One region of the Lactococcus sp. FSL W8-0209 genome, then DNA from elsewhere that is predicted to be linked to it. Evidence: predicted binding sites of a transcription regulator. Region 1 holds the regulator's gene; each other region holds the start of a gene.

Region 1 (5,259 bases):
TTTTGCTGGCCAAATTTCATCAGCTCGCTTGGTTTCGGCTAAATGCTGTTCTAATTCTTCCATTCTTAAATTTGAAGTGAAGAAAGTCGGGAGATTTTCTTGCATGCGATGTTGTAAAATGACTTGTAAAATACTGTCACGAACCCAAGCGTTGTTTTGCTCTGCCCCAATATCATCCAAAACTAAAACTTGGCTGGCTTTTATTTCATTGACCCAGACTTTGGCATTGTCAAAATCTAAATCAGAAATGAAAGTGGGATAATGAAGTAAAGTTGTTGAAATTCCTTTTTTGGCTAATTCGTTTGCCATTGCCGCAAGCATGAAAGATTTCCCAACACCAAAATCTCCATAAAGATAAAGTCCTTTTTTCTTGGGAAAATTAGTAATAAAATCAACTAGGGCTTGGTATGGTTTGATTCTTTGAACATCATCAAGGGCAATATCTGCCAAAGTGACTTGTTTTAAATCTTTTGGAAGTCCAATAATATTCACACGTCGCAAAAGGTTTTGAGCTGCTTGTTGCTGCGCCAATTCATTTGTCGTTTGATATGAAACATCAGCATAGCCATGATTCATGATTAAAACAGGTTCATAACCGTCAGCTGCCCGTTTTTCACCTTTTTCAAATTTTTCATGCTCACGAACGTATTCATAAAACTTGGAGTAAGAGCGTTGAATTTCGTCAGAAGTCATTTGATGTTGGGCAATAAAAGCTTGCACATCAGCATTTTTTAATACTTCTGCGACTAATTTTTCAAAATTTTCACGGATGTCTTGACGTTTTCCTAAGATGTCTCCGATAGATTCCATTAATTTTGCTCTCCTTTCAGTTTTTTGAGAGAGTCAAGCCTTATTTTCTCAAGTTTTGCAAGTTCTTCTTGGCTTGTCTTATTTTCATAATCTGGATTTGACCATTTTGGTGCTTCTTTTTTGATTTTCATTGGTCGTTTTTCAGCTCCAGTTTTTGCTTTAACAGCAGCTAATTCTTCTCGTTCCAAAATTCGTTTTACCGCTGTTTCAGCTGTAAATACTTCATTTCTCATCCAGTCGTTGGCTAATGCATTTACAAAATTTGGATTTAACGACGCATTTTTTTGCTGTACTAAAACATAGTGAATCAAAATATTTTGGACTTCTGCTGGCAAATTTTGGCGACTTAAATTAGTTAAAAGCTTATGTTCTTCCGAACTGACAAAGCCTCCAGCTTGCGCTTTTATCTGTCGGATGAAATCATCTGGTTCATGAGATTTACTGATGACAATCAAATCGGCAAATGCTTTAGGAAAAGCTGAAAGTGCTGGTTGCGGTTGGCTAGCTCCTGAAAGACTTCTCATCAAATTATTCATGTTCAAAGTTTTATCAGCATTGGCTGTTTTTTCTGCTTGCTTGAATAATTCGTACCAATTGAGTTCAAATTTTTCTGCTAGTGAATAGAGTGTTAAGGAGTCTTGATTTTCATTGTTTAAATGATAGCCTTGACGTTCCATAATACTTTTAAAGGCCCCCATATCAAAACGCTCATTTGTATTTGAGTGGTTTTGTTGAGCTTGCGAGTCAAAACTAACTTTATAAACTTCATGAAATTTCTTGGAAACTTCTTTTCCTTTTGGTTCCATTCTTTTAGCTAAAGCAGCTACTCGATTTTCACCAATTCTTGAAATCAAAAGTTGTCTATAAAAATCATCTGCAAGAAAATTTTCAAAATTTAGCGGACTTTTTACTTCAAAATAAAGACTGGTATGATCATCATAAACGCGAACTAATGATAAGCCAGATAATTTATCTAATGCTTCAATAAAAGGATTAAGACCGAGATTTAGATATTCCAAAAAGTGAGAAATTCTTCCAGTAGAAAAACTTAGCATTAACTGATAAAGCGCAAAGGCATCCGTGCCAATGATTGGTAAATAGAGCAGACGAAAAGCCTCAGCGTCAAAGCTGGTCTTTCCTCGATTAAGCATTGTAAATGAATCTCCTGCTCTCATTTTTTTCCTCACTTTTTACTGACAGAAAGTTCAGCAAGCTGATCTTTCTTTTATTTGCCGATAAAATGCTCCCTATTCAGTCGCTTTTAATGACAGAAAGTTCAGCGAGCTGATCTTTCTTTTATTTGCCGATAAAATGCTCCCTATTCAGTCGCATTTTACTGACGGATTTATTTTTTGGTAATATTTTTAAGGAGCTCTTCTAATTCACTGACATCTTTGAATGAACGATAGACGCTGGCAAATCTGATATAGGTGATATCATCCAATTCAGCTAGTTCTTGCATCACAAATTCACCAATGACATCTGATTCAACTTCATTACTGTCTAGTTGACGAATTTTTCTTTCAACATTTGCAACTGTTGTTTCAATATCTTCACTTGATACTGGGCGTTTGTATGCTGAACGAACTAAACCACGAACAATTTTTTCACGATTAAAGGGTTCACGTTTGTCATCTTTTTTGATGACTAAAAGGGGCATTTCTTCGATACGTTCAAAGGTTGTGAAGCGAAAACCACATGATTCACAAACACGACGACGGCGAATAGCATCTTCGGCTTGTCTTGAATCAACAACTTTTGATTCTTCAGAAGAACACTTTGGACATCTCATTTTATTCTCCTTAATAGATAATAAATTCTTATTAATTTTACTGACAGAAAATTGGTTTAGACTTTCTTATTCTGTCAGTAATTTTTTTCATTAGTTTTAATGACAGAAAGCAACTTATTTACTTCTTGGGCAAAAATTTTGCTTCTAATCGATAAATTACTTGACCTTTTTGTGAGAATTTTTGCTCATACTCGGTCATTACATTTTGAGGTGCAAATTCTTCGTCTTGGTGTAAATCTAACCAAACTTTTTTAAGTTCCATGCCATAGTTAGCTAAAGAAACTAAAGAATATTCAAACAATCCACGATTATCAGTTTTGAAATGAATTTCACCTTCAGGACGTAAAATCTTTTCATAAGTTGCAAGAAAAGATTTATAAGTCAAACGACGTTTTTCATGACGTCCTTTTGGCCAAGGGTCAGAAAAGTTCAAATAGACTTGGTCAATTTCACCATCAGCAAAATATTCACTCAAAGCAGCTCCATCAACAAGCATCATTTGTACGTTTGGCAAATCTGCTTCAATTGCTTTATCTAAAGCATAAGATAAAACTGATAATTGCATATCAATTGCAATGTAATTTATTTCTGGATGAAGAGCTGCCATTCCTGTGATGAAAGCTCCTTTTCCACAACCAACTTCAATATGAATCGGATGATCATTTCCAAAACGTTCTGACCAACGTCCTTTAAAGTCCGCTGGATTTTCAACTACGATATGTGCGTTTTCAGCAAGCATTTCGCCTGCCCCTTTACGATTTCTGACGCGCATTTTTACCTCAATTTTTTAATTTTTGATAGAAAATCAGCAAAAGTGATCTTCTGTTTCTTTATTTTTATTATTCAATTATAAGCCAAAAAATAGGAAGGTCCAAACCCTAGCCTATTTTTACTAAAATAATTCACAAAATTTACGAAGTCCCAAGATTTCTTGATTTACTTCTTTCATTTTTCCTCTAGAAAGATATTCAGAGATTTGGCGAAGAAAAGAAAGTTTTCCATACCAAGCCACTTTATCCATAATATCTGAACGAGGTCTAACACCAGATGTCATCAACCACAAAGACCAGTTATTTGGTTTAATATAATGTGATAAAACATGTGCCATATCAACCATTGAATCTGATAAAAAGACGGTATCCCAATCTACTAAATAAATTTTTCCTGAATTATCATCCACTAACCAATTTTTATGATTGACATCGCCATGAACGACTACGACCTCTTCATTTTTGATTTCGGGAACTTGTTGACGCATTTCTTCAATGATTCCTGACAAAAAATGATTTGTTCGTAAAGCCTCAGTATTTTGGACACAATCCTCTAATAATTGTTCAGGAAGAATAATTTGACTTCCCAACTTCTTATAAGATTCAACCAATTTTTTTGAGTCATGCAAATGTGCTAAAATATGATTAATTTGGCGGTCTTCCATATCCTCAGGACTTAGTGTATGACCGTCAATCCAAGGTTGAGCAGATAAGGTATCGCCTTCAGCCGTACGTTTTGTCCATAAGACTTTTGGCGTGATTCCCTCAAGATAAATACTCGGCAAAAATGGACTGCCGTTTTTTTTAATAAAAACGCGTTCCTGATCACTTTTCCCAAAAAATGCATTGCCAGAGCCACCTTTAACAGGCGTCATATCCCAATCGGCTTTCATCATCCTTATCTCCTCCTTTCCTTTAAAAATCTATTAATCATTATTTGAACCATTTACTTTATTCCTCAAACTTATGCGTTTGGATAGTGAATTAAAATAGTTTGAGTCAAAATGTCAGCATATTGATATGACTCAGTTGTTTTAGGACCACGAGCCGGAATATTTTCAATAATGAAATGTGTTGCATAGGCTTCAATCAAGTTCACTTTATGACGATTTTCGCGTTTACGACCAAATTGTGAAGTAATTTCAATCGTTTCACCCAAGTGTGCTTGAACTTTTTCACGAATGTCAACGATTTTTCCTATTTCTTGATTTTGGTTATCCATTTTTTCCTCCAAATAAGACGTAAAAGTCGGATTTCTCCGAACGCTTACCTTATAAATCTAATTTTATCCTTGATTATATCTCTCTTTTTTGATTAAAAGAATCAAATTTTATAATGTATTCTTTATCGTTCATTTTTATTAATAAAGAGAATTAGACAATTACTCATATTATAACACGAATTAGCCAAAAAAATCTAGTCGCCATATCGGTTATCAATACTTGCGAATTTATTATGCTCTTTAATAAAGAGTAATTCGACTGTTCCACGGCTTCCTGAACGATTTTTTTCAATAATAACTTCAACTTTATTATCTTCCAGAATCTCTTCACCGTCTTCATCTTCACCAGTTCCACGTTCATAATAGTCATCTCGATAAAGAAATGCGACAATATCGGCATCTTGCTCGATTGACCCAGATTCACGGATATCAGACAAAACTGGTCGTTTATCTTGACGTTGTTCCACTCCACGTGAGAGCTGTGAAAGGGCAATAACAGGAACTTTTAATTCTTTAGCTAAAATTTTTAACTGACGAGAAATTTCAGAAACTTCTTGTTGACGATTTTCTCGACCAGTTCCAGAAATCAATTGTAAGTAGTCAATAACAATCAAACCAAGATTTCCTGTTTCTTGGGCTAATTTTCTTGAACGCGCCCGAATTTC
Region 2 (5,259 bases), 240 kb from region 1:
ACTCATAGACACACCAGAAACATAAATTTTACTGACAGAATTATTTTTCAACTCGTCAGCTAAGCCATAATCAGATTGTTTAAATGCTGACGGCCCATATTTTACTAATTGATGTAATCTTGGATTTTTATCCAATTCATCTTGCAAAATCATCCGAGAAAAAGCTTTTTTAGCTGATTGCCAAAGTATTTTTGGTTCAACAGTCACAATATAAACTGGCTGATTTTTTTGGTCAAATGCAGAAATTAAAGCTCGATTATTTTCAATAATTTTATCCCAGCCATAAGGAACAGCATCTTTCGCTAATTTTTTAATGAATGCTTGCAAATCAATAATAATTAAAGCTGATTTTTGCATTTTTTCTCTTTTCATTTTTTGTCTTCTTTTAGAATTTCTTCCATTATATCATAGCTAACAAAATGAAACAAAGTTTCTCTTGCTAGCTTTGCTGGCTTACGAATAGGCTTGTTGTTACACCTAAAGTGAGCAATAGTGATACTTACATCATAAATTAAAGTAAAAAACCTCGAAAAATCGAGGTTAATTATTAAAGAAAGTAACTTAGAATACTGTTTCTTCTTCCATTGTAAATTTCACATTATTTTCAATCCATTTACGACGAGGTTCAACTTTATCACCCATCAGTACTGAAACACGTTTCTCTGCTTGAGCTGCATCATCAATGGTCACTTGAATCAATGTCCGAGTTTCTGGGTCCATTGTTGTTTCCCAAAGTTGGTCAGCATTCATTTCTCCAAGTCCTTTATAACGTTGCAAATTAGCATTTTTACCAAATTGCTTGCGAAGTTCTGCTAACTCACCATCTGTCCAAGCATACTCAATTTTTTCTTTTTTGCCTTTTCCTTCACTCATTTTATAAAGTGGTGGAAGGGCAATATAGACATGACCCGCTTCAACCAATGGTTTCATATAGCGATAGAAGAAAGTCAATAAGAGCGTTTGAATATGTGCTCCATCAGTATCGGCATCGGTCATAATAATGATTTTGTCATAATTACGATCAGCCAAGGTAAAATCTGCCCCAACGCCAGCACCAATGGTATAAATCATTGTATTGATTTCCTCATTTTTGAGAATATCTTGCATCTTAGCTTTTTCGGTGTTAATAACTTTACCACGCAAAGGCAAAATGGCTTGGAATTTACGATCTCGTCCTTGTTTAGCGGACCCCCCGGCAGAATCTCCTTCGACCAAATAAAGTTCATTTTTATTTGGATTTTTTGTTTGAGCAGGCGTTAATTTACCAGACAAAAGTCCTTTGTCTTTTTTAGATTTCTTTCCATTTCGTGAATCTTCACGCGCTTTACGAGCCGCTTCACGAGCCTCACGGGCTTTGATTGCTTTACGAATCAAATTTTGCGCTAATTCGCCATTTTCCATCAAATAGAAACTTAGTTTCTCAGAAACCAAAGAATCAACAACTGGACGAGCTAAAGGAGAACCCAATTTATCTTTGGTTTGTCCTTCAAATTGGAGATGTTCCTCAGGAATTAAAACTGACAAGACGGCTGTCAAACCTTCACGATAATCCGAACCCTCGAGGTTTTTATCTTTCTCTTTGAGTAAATTTACTTTACGAGCATATTCATTCATTGCTTTCGTAATTGCTGTCTTCAAACCTGCTTCGTGCGTTCCGCCATCTTTTGTTCGGACATTATTGACGAATGAAAGAATGTTTTCTGAATAGCCATCATTATATTGAAGGGCAACTTCAACTTCAAAACCATCTTGTTTTCCTTCAAAATAAAGAACTGTAGTCAAACTGTCTTTATCTTCATTAAGATAAGAAACGAAATCTTGAACCCCATTTTCATAATGAAATTCTTCTTTTTCATCTGTTCGTTTATCTTCAAGACTAATCGTCACTTCTTTTAAAAGAAAAGCAGACTCATTTAGTCGTTCTGAAATGATATTATATTTAAATTCTGTTGTCGAAAAAATGCTAGAATCCGGCATGAAGGTAACTTTAGTTCCTGTTTTAGACTTTGGTGCTTTCCCAATTTTTTCTAAAGTTGTCGCTGGATGTCCACCATTTTCAAAACGTTGACGATAAACAGTCCCGTCACGAGTAATTTCAACTTCTAACCAAGTCGAGAGGGCATTTACGACTGAAGATCCAACACCATGGAGTCCACCAGAAGTTTTATAACCCCCTTGACCAAATTTACCACCTGCGTGCAAAATAGTAAAAATTACTTCCACAGTTGGAATACCCATGGCGTGTTTCCCAACTGGCATTCCCCGTCCTTCATCTTCTACTGATAAAGAACCATCAGCATTAATGGTCACTGAAATTCTGTTACCGAAGCCAGATAAAGCTTCATCAACCGCATTATCTACAATTTCCCAAACCAAATGGTGCAAACCAGTTCCGTCAGTTGATCCAATATACATCCCTGGACGTTTTCTGACAGCATCCAATCCTTCAAGAACCTGAATCGCACTGTCATCATAGTTATTAATATCTATTACCATTTATTTTCCTCTCATCGAAAGCCTATATCTTCTATCTAAATCACTATTTTTTTATCCACAATGAGCTAATAAAAAATATTCATCTTGATTATTGTACCTTGTTCAGAAAGCTTTGTCAAAGGACTGCTGACAATTTTTTTCATCTAATAGTAAGAATTTTTCCAAAAGTAAGTGAAGATGTTTCAATACTGTCAGTAATCTTTATTAAAAATATGATATAATTGTACAGTTAAAAGAGATTATCGATTTTAAACGAAATAAACTTCGGAGAACTTATGCTTACTATTATTCTTCTCATTGCCAGCTATCTTTTAGGGGCAATTCCATTCGGCTTATGGATTGGCAAGATTTTTTTCAAAAAAAATCTCCATGACTATGGCTCAGGAAATACTGGAACAACCAATACTTTTAGAATTCTAGGTGTAAAGGCAGGAATTTCAGTTTTTGCTTTTGACTTACTAAAGGGGACACTTGCTACTCTTTTACCCCTTTTCTTCCATATCAATGGTGTTTCACCTCTAATTTTCGGTCTTCTTGCTGTCATTGGACATACTTTTTCAATATTCGACCGCTTTAAAGGTGGTAAAGCTGTTGCAACTTCTGCTGGTGTGATTCTTGGATTTAGTCCGCTCTTCTTAATTTACCTTCTTGTTGTCTTTATCATTGTCCTATGGCTTTTTAGCATGATTAGTCTCTCTAGTGTGATAGGTGCTGTATTTGCTTTATTGGGAATTCTTATTTTCCCTAGCATCGGATTTATTCTTACTTCCTACGACCTTTTATTCTCAATTATTATTTTTGTTTTAGCAATTATTATTATTTTACGACATAGAACAAATCTCAAAAGAATCAAAAATCATTGCGAATCCCTTGTCCCATTTGGTTTAAACTTATCAAAACAAAAAGAAAAATAGCACAATATGTTGTGTTATTTTTATAATTTTACATAATTCAACACAATATCTAGTATCTTTAATTTGACTAGATATTTTTTTTACGATAAAATAAGACTATAAAAAGTTGAGAAAAAGTCAAAGACTTTTTACTCTCACTAATAAAATACGTTTGTCCTCAAAGGAGATTTAAAATGGTTACAGTCTATTCTAAAAACAATTGTATGCAATGCAAAATGGTCAAAAAATGGCTCTCAGAACATAAAATTGCCTTCGATGAAATCAATATCGATGAACAACCTGAATTTGTTGAAAAAGTGATTGAAATGGGATTTCGTGCTGCACCTGTCATTACTAAAGATGACTTTGCCTTCTCTGGTTTCCGTCCTAGCGAATTAGCAAAGTTGGCTTAATATGAAACTTGCTTATTTCAGTGTGACTGGGCAAACACGTCGCTTTGTTTCCAAAACAAACTTACCAAATGTCGAAATTAGTCCTGACGATGATATAGAAATGAATGAACCTTTTCTTTTGATAACGCCAAGTTATGCCGAAGAATCTCCAACTGTTTCCAAATCAATAGATGTTATGGACCCTGTTTTTGACTTTATGGCTTATAATGATAATTATAAACATTGTCTAGGAATTATTGGTACAGGAAATCGTAATTTCGCAGGTATTTATATTTTTACTGCTAAAGAACTTTCTGCAAAATACCAAATTCCGCTTTTATATGATTTTGAGTTTAATGGTACACCAGCCGATGTTGCTGCTGTCGAAAAACTCGCTACACAGCTTGACAAAGGAGCGAAAGTCACCTTCAAAAATCCGCTGTGATTTTATGGCTTCACCCTATTGAGTGAAGCCTCTTTATTTTTAACTTTTTATTTCTATTAATTAGTTTGAACTTATTATAATATTAGAGTTCACCCCTCTGTTCTTTATGGTTGAACGCTTTAAGAAAGGTCACTTATGTCTCTAAAACAACTTAAAGATGTAACTTATTTCAAGCTTAATAACGAGATTAATATTCCCGTTAATGGTAGCATTCCTCTTGCTAAAGATAAAAAAGCAATTACTGCTTTTTTTAAAGAAAATGTCGAACCTAATCGTTATGAAGCCGATACATATATCGATAAACTCAATTGGCTCGTTAAAGAAGAATATCTAGAAGCTGAGTTTCTTGAAAAATATAAACCAGAATTCATTACCAATCTTCGTAAAGAATTGAGTAAATTTGAATTTCATTTTGATTCATTTATGGCTGCTTACAAATTTTATAATCAATATGCCATGAAAAACAATGACGGTTCTCTCTATCTTGAAGATTTTGAAGACCGTGTGTTAATGAATGCTTTATACATGGCTGACGGCGATGAAAAATTAGCTAATAATCTTGCTTTTGCAATGATTAATCGTCGTTATCAACCTGCGACTCCGACTTTTCTAAATGCTGGACGTAAGCGTCGTGGTGAATTTGTTTCTTGTTTTCTTCTACAATTAACTGATGATATGAATTCAATTGGACGAACAATTAACTCTGCCTTGCAACTTTCTAAAAATGGTGGTGGTGTTGGTCTAAACTTGACTAATTTACGTGCTGCTGGTGCACCTATCAAAGGTTATGATGGAGTGGCAGCTGGTGTCGTTCCTGTCATGAAACTTTTTGAAGACGCCTTTTCTTATGCCAATCAATTGGGGCAACGTCAAGGTGCTGGTGTTGTTTATTTATCACTATTCCATCCAGATATTATGGAATTCTTGTCCACTAAAAAAGAAAATGCGGATGAAAAAATTCGTGTTAAAACACTTTCTCTTGGGGTTACTGTTCCTGATAAATTCTATGAATTGGTAAAAAAGGGAGAAACAA
Region 3 (5,259 bases), 450 kb from region 1:
GACGACCATGAACCATTGGACGTGCTTGCGGATTTCCAAGATATCCACAAGTTCTTTTGACAACGTCACAGGTTTTAGGATCATCATTGCCACATTGTGGACATTTAAATCCACGTTCCGTTGCCGCAAAATCTCCTTCAAAGCCACAAGCATAGCAGTGGTCAATTGGTGCATTTGTTCCAAGATATCCAATACGATCGTAGGCAAAGTCCCAGACTGCTTCAAGAGCTTTCGGATTTTGTTGAAGAACAGGATATTCACAGTAATGAATGAATCCACCATTGGCATAAACAGGATAGTCTTTTTCAAACTCTAATTTTTCAAATGGAGTTGGATTTTTACGCACATCATAGTGGAAAGAATTAGTATAGTAATCTTTGTCAGTAATATCTGCAACTGAACCGAATTTTTCTTTATCCATTCGGCAGAAACGGTCAGTTAAACTTTCTGACGGTGTTGAGTAAACAGAATAATGATAACCAGAGGCTTTAGACCAATCTTCACAATCTTCATGCATTCGTTTCACAATTTCAATTGTAAAAGCTTTAGCTTCAGGATTATTTTCCCAAGTTGGGCCATAAAAAGTAGTCGCCACTTCATAAAGTCCAATGTAACCTAAACTTACAGTTGCACGTTCTTTATTGTACAATTCATCAACTGAACCTTCGGCATCAAGGCGTCCCAATGCACCATTCATAAAGAGAATAGGTGCATTTTTAGGTTGTGCTTCTTTAGCACGTTCAACACGAAAAGCAAGGGCATCATGAGCAATTTCAATTCTTTCATTGAAGATTTCCCAGAATTTTTCTTTATTTCCAGCGGCTTCAAGAGCAATACGTGGAAGGTTAACTGTAACAACTCCAAGATTATTACGTCCAGCAGTCACGTCATTCCCATTTTCATCTTTCCAGCCTTGCAAGAATGAACGACAACCCATTGAAGCTTTAAATGAACCTGTTAATTCAACAATTTTATCATAGCTCAAAATATCAGGGTACATCCGTTTTGTTGAACATTCAAGTGCAAGTTCTTTGATGTCATAGTTTGGTGTCCCTACTTCGAGGTTAAGTCCACGTTTGAGTGTGAAAATTAATTTAGGGAAAATGGCAGTACGGTGTTCTGAACCTAAACCACCAATCCGGACATTCAAAATTGCTTTTTGAATTTCACGCGCATACCAATCGTCTCCAAGACCAAAACCAACTGTTACAAAAGGCGTTTGACCATTTGAAGTAAACAAAGTATTAATTTCATATTCTAAAGATTGCATTGCATCATAGATATCTTTGGCTGTTTTTTCACGAGCATAAGCTTCTTGTTTTTCAGCACCATCAATCCATTTTTGTGCATCTTTTAAATGTTTTTTATAATTTAATTTCGCGTAAGGCGCCAATACTTCATCGGCACGGTCAAATGAACAACCACCATATTGTGAACTAGCCACATTAGCGATGATTTGACTGGCTTGCGCAGTTGCTGTTTGAATTGATTTTGGCGAATCTACTTGCGCATTTCCAAGTTTAAAACCATTTTCAAACATATTTTTAAAGTCAATCAAACAACAGTTAGCCATTGTAGTAAATGGACTATAATCAAGGTCATGATAATGAATATCACCCTTTTGGTGAGCGTTTGCCACATGTGGCGGAAGAAGTTTCAAACCAATTGCTTTGGAAACCGCACCAGCTGTCAAATCACGTTGAGTATTGAAAACGTTAGAATCTTTATTGGCATTTTCATTAACGACAGTTTGGTCGCGATTAATTAATTTTTCAATCGTGAAATTGATATCCGTTGCTTTGGTACGGGCCAAATCACGGTTAGCACGATAAGAGATATATTCTTCAGCCAATTGAGTTTCACCAGACTCAAGGAGTTCTTGCTCAACAATCGATTGAATTTCATAAATTTTGACATTTTCAGAAAAACGAGTAAAGATTTCACTGACTACTCTGTCAGTAAGTTCTGAAAGAACCGACATATCTGTCAGTTCGACTTTTTTAGCCGCTTTAGTCAAAGCATCAAAAATTTTCTCACTGTTAAATTTCACTGAGCGTCCGTCGCGCTTTATCACATTAATTTCTTCTAGTGTTACATCTTGATATTTTACTTCACTTTTCATATTAACCATCCTCTTCAATTACATCATCTATTTTATCAAATTCTCGGAAATGACACAATATATAGGCTAAATTATGTAAACACACACAATATCTTGTGTTGCTTGTTTTCATTCCCTTTTCTCAATTTCGCAAAGCAAAATATAATCTCTTTGTATTTAAAATGTAATCATTGCGTCTTAAATCAGATTTTTTATCTAAATTCTCACATTTTCTAGCCAATATAAAACATTAAATAAAAAACGTTTACAAACCGCCACATAATTGTCATCTTTTTCTTCCATTAACCGTGGTAAAATAGGGTAGTACTTATTTTATTCTGTATTTTCAGGAAAGGAATTATTTATGCCAGTTTCTCGTATTAAAGTTAAAAATAGACATTTAAAAAAGAAAGCCAAAAAACCACTGGCTTTTTATAAACCAGCGACCAAATTTGCTGGCGCTGTTCTCATTGCAGGAACTTTGACGACCACTCACGAGCTTTTGCTCCAACAAACAAGCCCAATGGTTCAGGCTGCAACCAATTCGACAGAAGCTTTTATTGAAAGTATTGCTGCATCAGCAAAACCAGTTGCCGATAGTAATGGTCTTTATCCTTCAGTTATGATTGCTCAAGCTATTTTGGAAAGTAACTGGGGTTCAAGCCAACTTTCTCGTGCCCCCTATTATAATTTATTCGGTATTCAAGGAACTTATCAAGGAAAAAGCGTTGTTTTTAAAACTCAAGAATATCTCAATGGTAAATGGGTCACAAAAGATATGCCATTTAGGGTTTATCCTTCCTTTAATCAAAGTTTCCAAGATAATGCTTATGTTTTAAAAACTACAAACTTTGGAAATGGTCCTTATTATGCTAAAGCTTGGCGAGCAAACGCGGCAACTTATCAAGCTGCAACCGCAGCTTTAACAGGAAAATATGCAACTGACCCTAATTATGGTGCTTCACTGAATCGAATTATTTCTCAATATAATTTGACTCGTTTTGACGGTGCTTCTTCTGCTGGTACTTCTAATTCCGGTGGTTCAACAGCTACAAATACCAATAATAATTCAAATACAAGCTCAACCACTTATACAGTTAAATCTGGCGATACACTTTGGGGAATTTCGCAAAAATATGGAATTAGTGTTGCTCAAATTCAAAGCGCAAACAATCTTAAAAGTACAGTCATCTATATTGGGCAAAAGCTTGTATTGACAACTTCAAGTTCTTCGTCTAATACAAATAGTTCAACTTCTTCAGGAAATTCTGCCGGAACTACAACGCCTACTACTTCGGTCACTCCTGCCAAACCAGCTTCACAGACGACGATTAAGGTTAAATCTGGTGATACGCTTTGGGGACTCTCTGTCAAATATAAAACGACGATTGCTCAACTCAAGAGTTGGAATCATTTGAATTCTGATACAATTTTCATTGGACAAAACTTGATTGTTTCACAATCTGCCGGTTCTTCAAGTTCTTCAACAGGTTCAAGCTCAGCCTCTACGAGTTCAACTTCTAACTCTTCTGCAGCTTCAAATACCTCTATCCATAAGGTTGTTAAAGGAGATACGCTTTGGGGACTTTCACAAAAATCTGGTAGCCCAATTGCTTCAATTAAGGCTTGGAATCATTTATCAAGTGATACCATTTTAATTGGTCAATATCTTCGTATTAAATAAATTGTAATTTATAAAATATAAAAAGAATGAAAGTTAATTCATTCTTTTTTTAATTCTTTTAAAACAGACTGAAGATGAATCGATTGAGTCGGTTCAGACATGCCAACAGTCATTTCCCAAGGTGTTGTTTCTTTTTCAAGCGCGAGTTCAAGAAAAACGCGTTGAAAAGAAGTTAATTCTTCAGAACTCATTAAATAATCAATATCTGTTTTTGAAAGTAAAATTTTGTCCCGTTGAATCACTTTATTTAAATAACGGACCCAAAGTTCTAAATTCCATTTAGACTTTTGAGCAGCATTCAGGAGATATTCAATCCACGTCATTGCAATAACCTCAGTATTTTTGGATTTTTTCGTAAATAATTTTTTAAGGCTTCTTCGCCGTAAGCTAAACTAAAAGCCTCTAAAATGACCGCTGGGTCTGCTGAACCATCTGTATGTTTAAATCGTTCTAAGAGAGGATCTGGGCTTTCAATTTTTAATTTTTTCATTATTTTTGCGATGTCTGGAACATCTTTGGTTCGGCCAGCCTGTATTTTATCGATAAGAATAGATTCGAGTGATGACAGACCAACAGTCAAATGACTTTCCACAAAAATAATTGTTTCATCTGTTTTTGAATGAGACATGACTTCGCCGACTGCTTGACTCAACCAAGGTTCATTAGAGGTTCCGACATGAAATTCTTCACCAATTTCTTGAATGATTTTTTCAACTTTTTCGGTACTTTCATAAAAGGCATCTATATCCTCTGTTGCCTTCATTCCATAGTATTCAAGGACGAAACCACCAACACAATGTAAGTGAAGTTGCAAATTTTCTTCTGAAAGTTTTTCGTTCAAGCGGGAAAATAATTGATGATAATCCAAATTTATACCTCGCACTCACCTTCAAAATTTTTCTTATTTCTCACTCCATTATCAATTATCATAAGGATTTTGTCAAGTTGAAGTTACTGACAGACCTGTCAGTAACTTTTTACCAAAATTAGGCATTCGTGATTTCTATTTGACAAGAACGCATTGTTTCAAGTGCTGCCAAATGTTTTTCAGGTGAAACTCCAGCACAGCAAGAAACATCAACACTTATTTTTACTTCTGGCGCATAGGCTTTGATTAACAAGGCATTGGAAACAACACAAATATCCGTACAAATTCCGACAAGTTCAACTTCATCATAATTTTCATCTCGAATAAATTCTGCCAATGTTCTGGAACCAAAAGTTGTTTTTTCAAAAATTTTAGCAAAGCCAACTTGAGCTTCTTTACGAATTTCCCAACCAAAAGTACCATTTTGACAATGAATAACTGGCAGATTTTTGCCTTCTTGTGTCGTTAAATAATCTTCAAAATGGGTGTCTTGGGTTGCTAGACGATTTTCTTTAGAATATTGAGAGAGTTTTTCAATGACATTTGGGATAATGGCTTGTGCCTCTTTTGTGCCCAAACTTCCATCAATAAAATCATTTTGAAAAT

The links. The regulator NrdR, encoded in region 1, represses ribonucleotide reductase genes. The targets are predictions, from matches to a motif close to ACACNATATATNGTGT.
Region 2: the regulator NrdR is predicted to act here: its motif matches at 3,451-3,466, upstream of MKX45_RS06220 (redoxin NrdH).
Region 3: the regulator NrdR is predicted to act here: its motif matches at 2,206-2,221, upstream of nrdD (anaerobic ribonucleoside-triphosphate reductase).

Annotation. Positions count from the first base shown of each region.
Region 1 is NZ_JBBOVN010000001.1:1,009,070-1,014,328, reverse strand. Features, by position in the region: gene dnaI (primosomal protein DnaI) at 1-810, opposite strand, end outside; gene MKX45_RS05120 (replication initiation and membrane attachment family protein) at 810-1,985, opposite strand; gene nrdR (transcriptional regulator NrdR) at 2,156-2,602, opposite strand; gene trmB (tRNA (guanosine(46)-N7)-methyltransferase TrmB) at 2,721-3,374, opposite strand; gene MKX45_RS05105 (phosphotransferase family protein) at 3,495-4,268, opposite strand; gene MKX45_RS05100 (Veg family protein) at 4,337-4,594, opposite strand; gene dnaB (replicative DNA helicase) at 4,789-5,259, opposite strand, start outside.
Region 2 is NZ_JBBOVN010000001.1:1,247,241-1,252,499, reverse strand. Features, by position in the region: gene MKX45_RS06235 (isochorismatase family cysteine hydrolase) at 1-372, opposite strand, end outside; gene parE (DNA topoisomerase IV subunit B) at 562-2,496, opposite strand; gene plsY (glycerol-3-phosphate 1-O-acyltransferase PlsY) at 2,772-3,410, shown strand; gene MKX45_RS06220 (redoxin NrdH) at 3,584-3,802, shown strand; gene nrdI (class Ib ribonucleoside-diphosphate reductase assembly flavoprotein NrdI) at 3,804-4,226, shown strand; gene nrdE (class 1b ribonucleoside-diphosphate reductase subunit alpha) at 4,362-5,259, shown strand, end outside.
Region 3 is NZ_JBBOVN010000001.1:555,103-560,361, reverse strand. Features, by position in the region: gene nrdD (anaerobic ribonucleoside-triphosphate reductase) at 1-2,122, opposite strand, end outside; gene MKX45_RS02860 (LysM peptidoglycan-binding domain-containing protein) at 2,466-3,785, shown strand; gene MKX45_RS02855 (hypothetical protein) at 3,824-4,108, opposite strand; gene MKX45_RS02850 (DUF6036 family nucleotidyltransferase) at 4,105-4,653, opposite strand; gene MKX45_RS02845 (cysteine hydrolase family protein) at 4,772-5,259, opposite strand, start outside.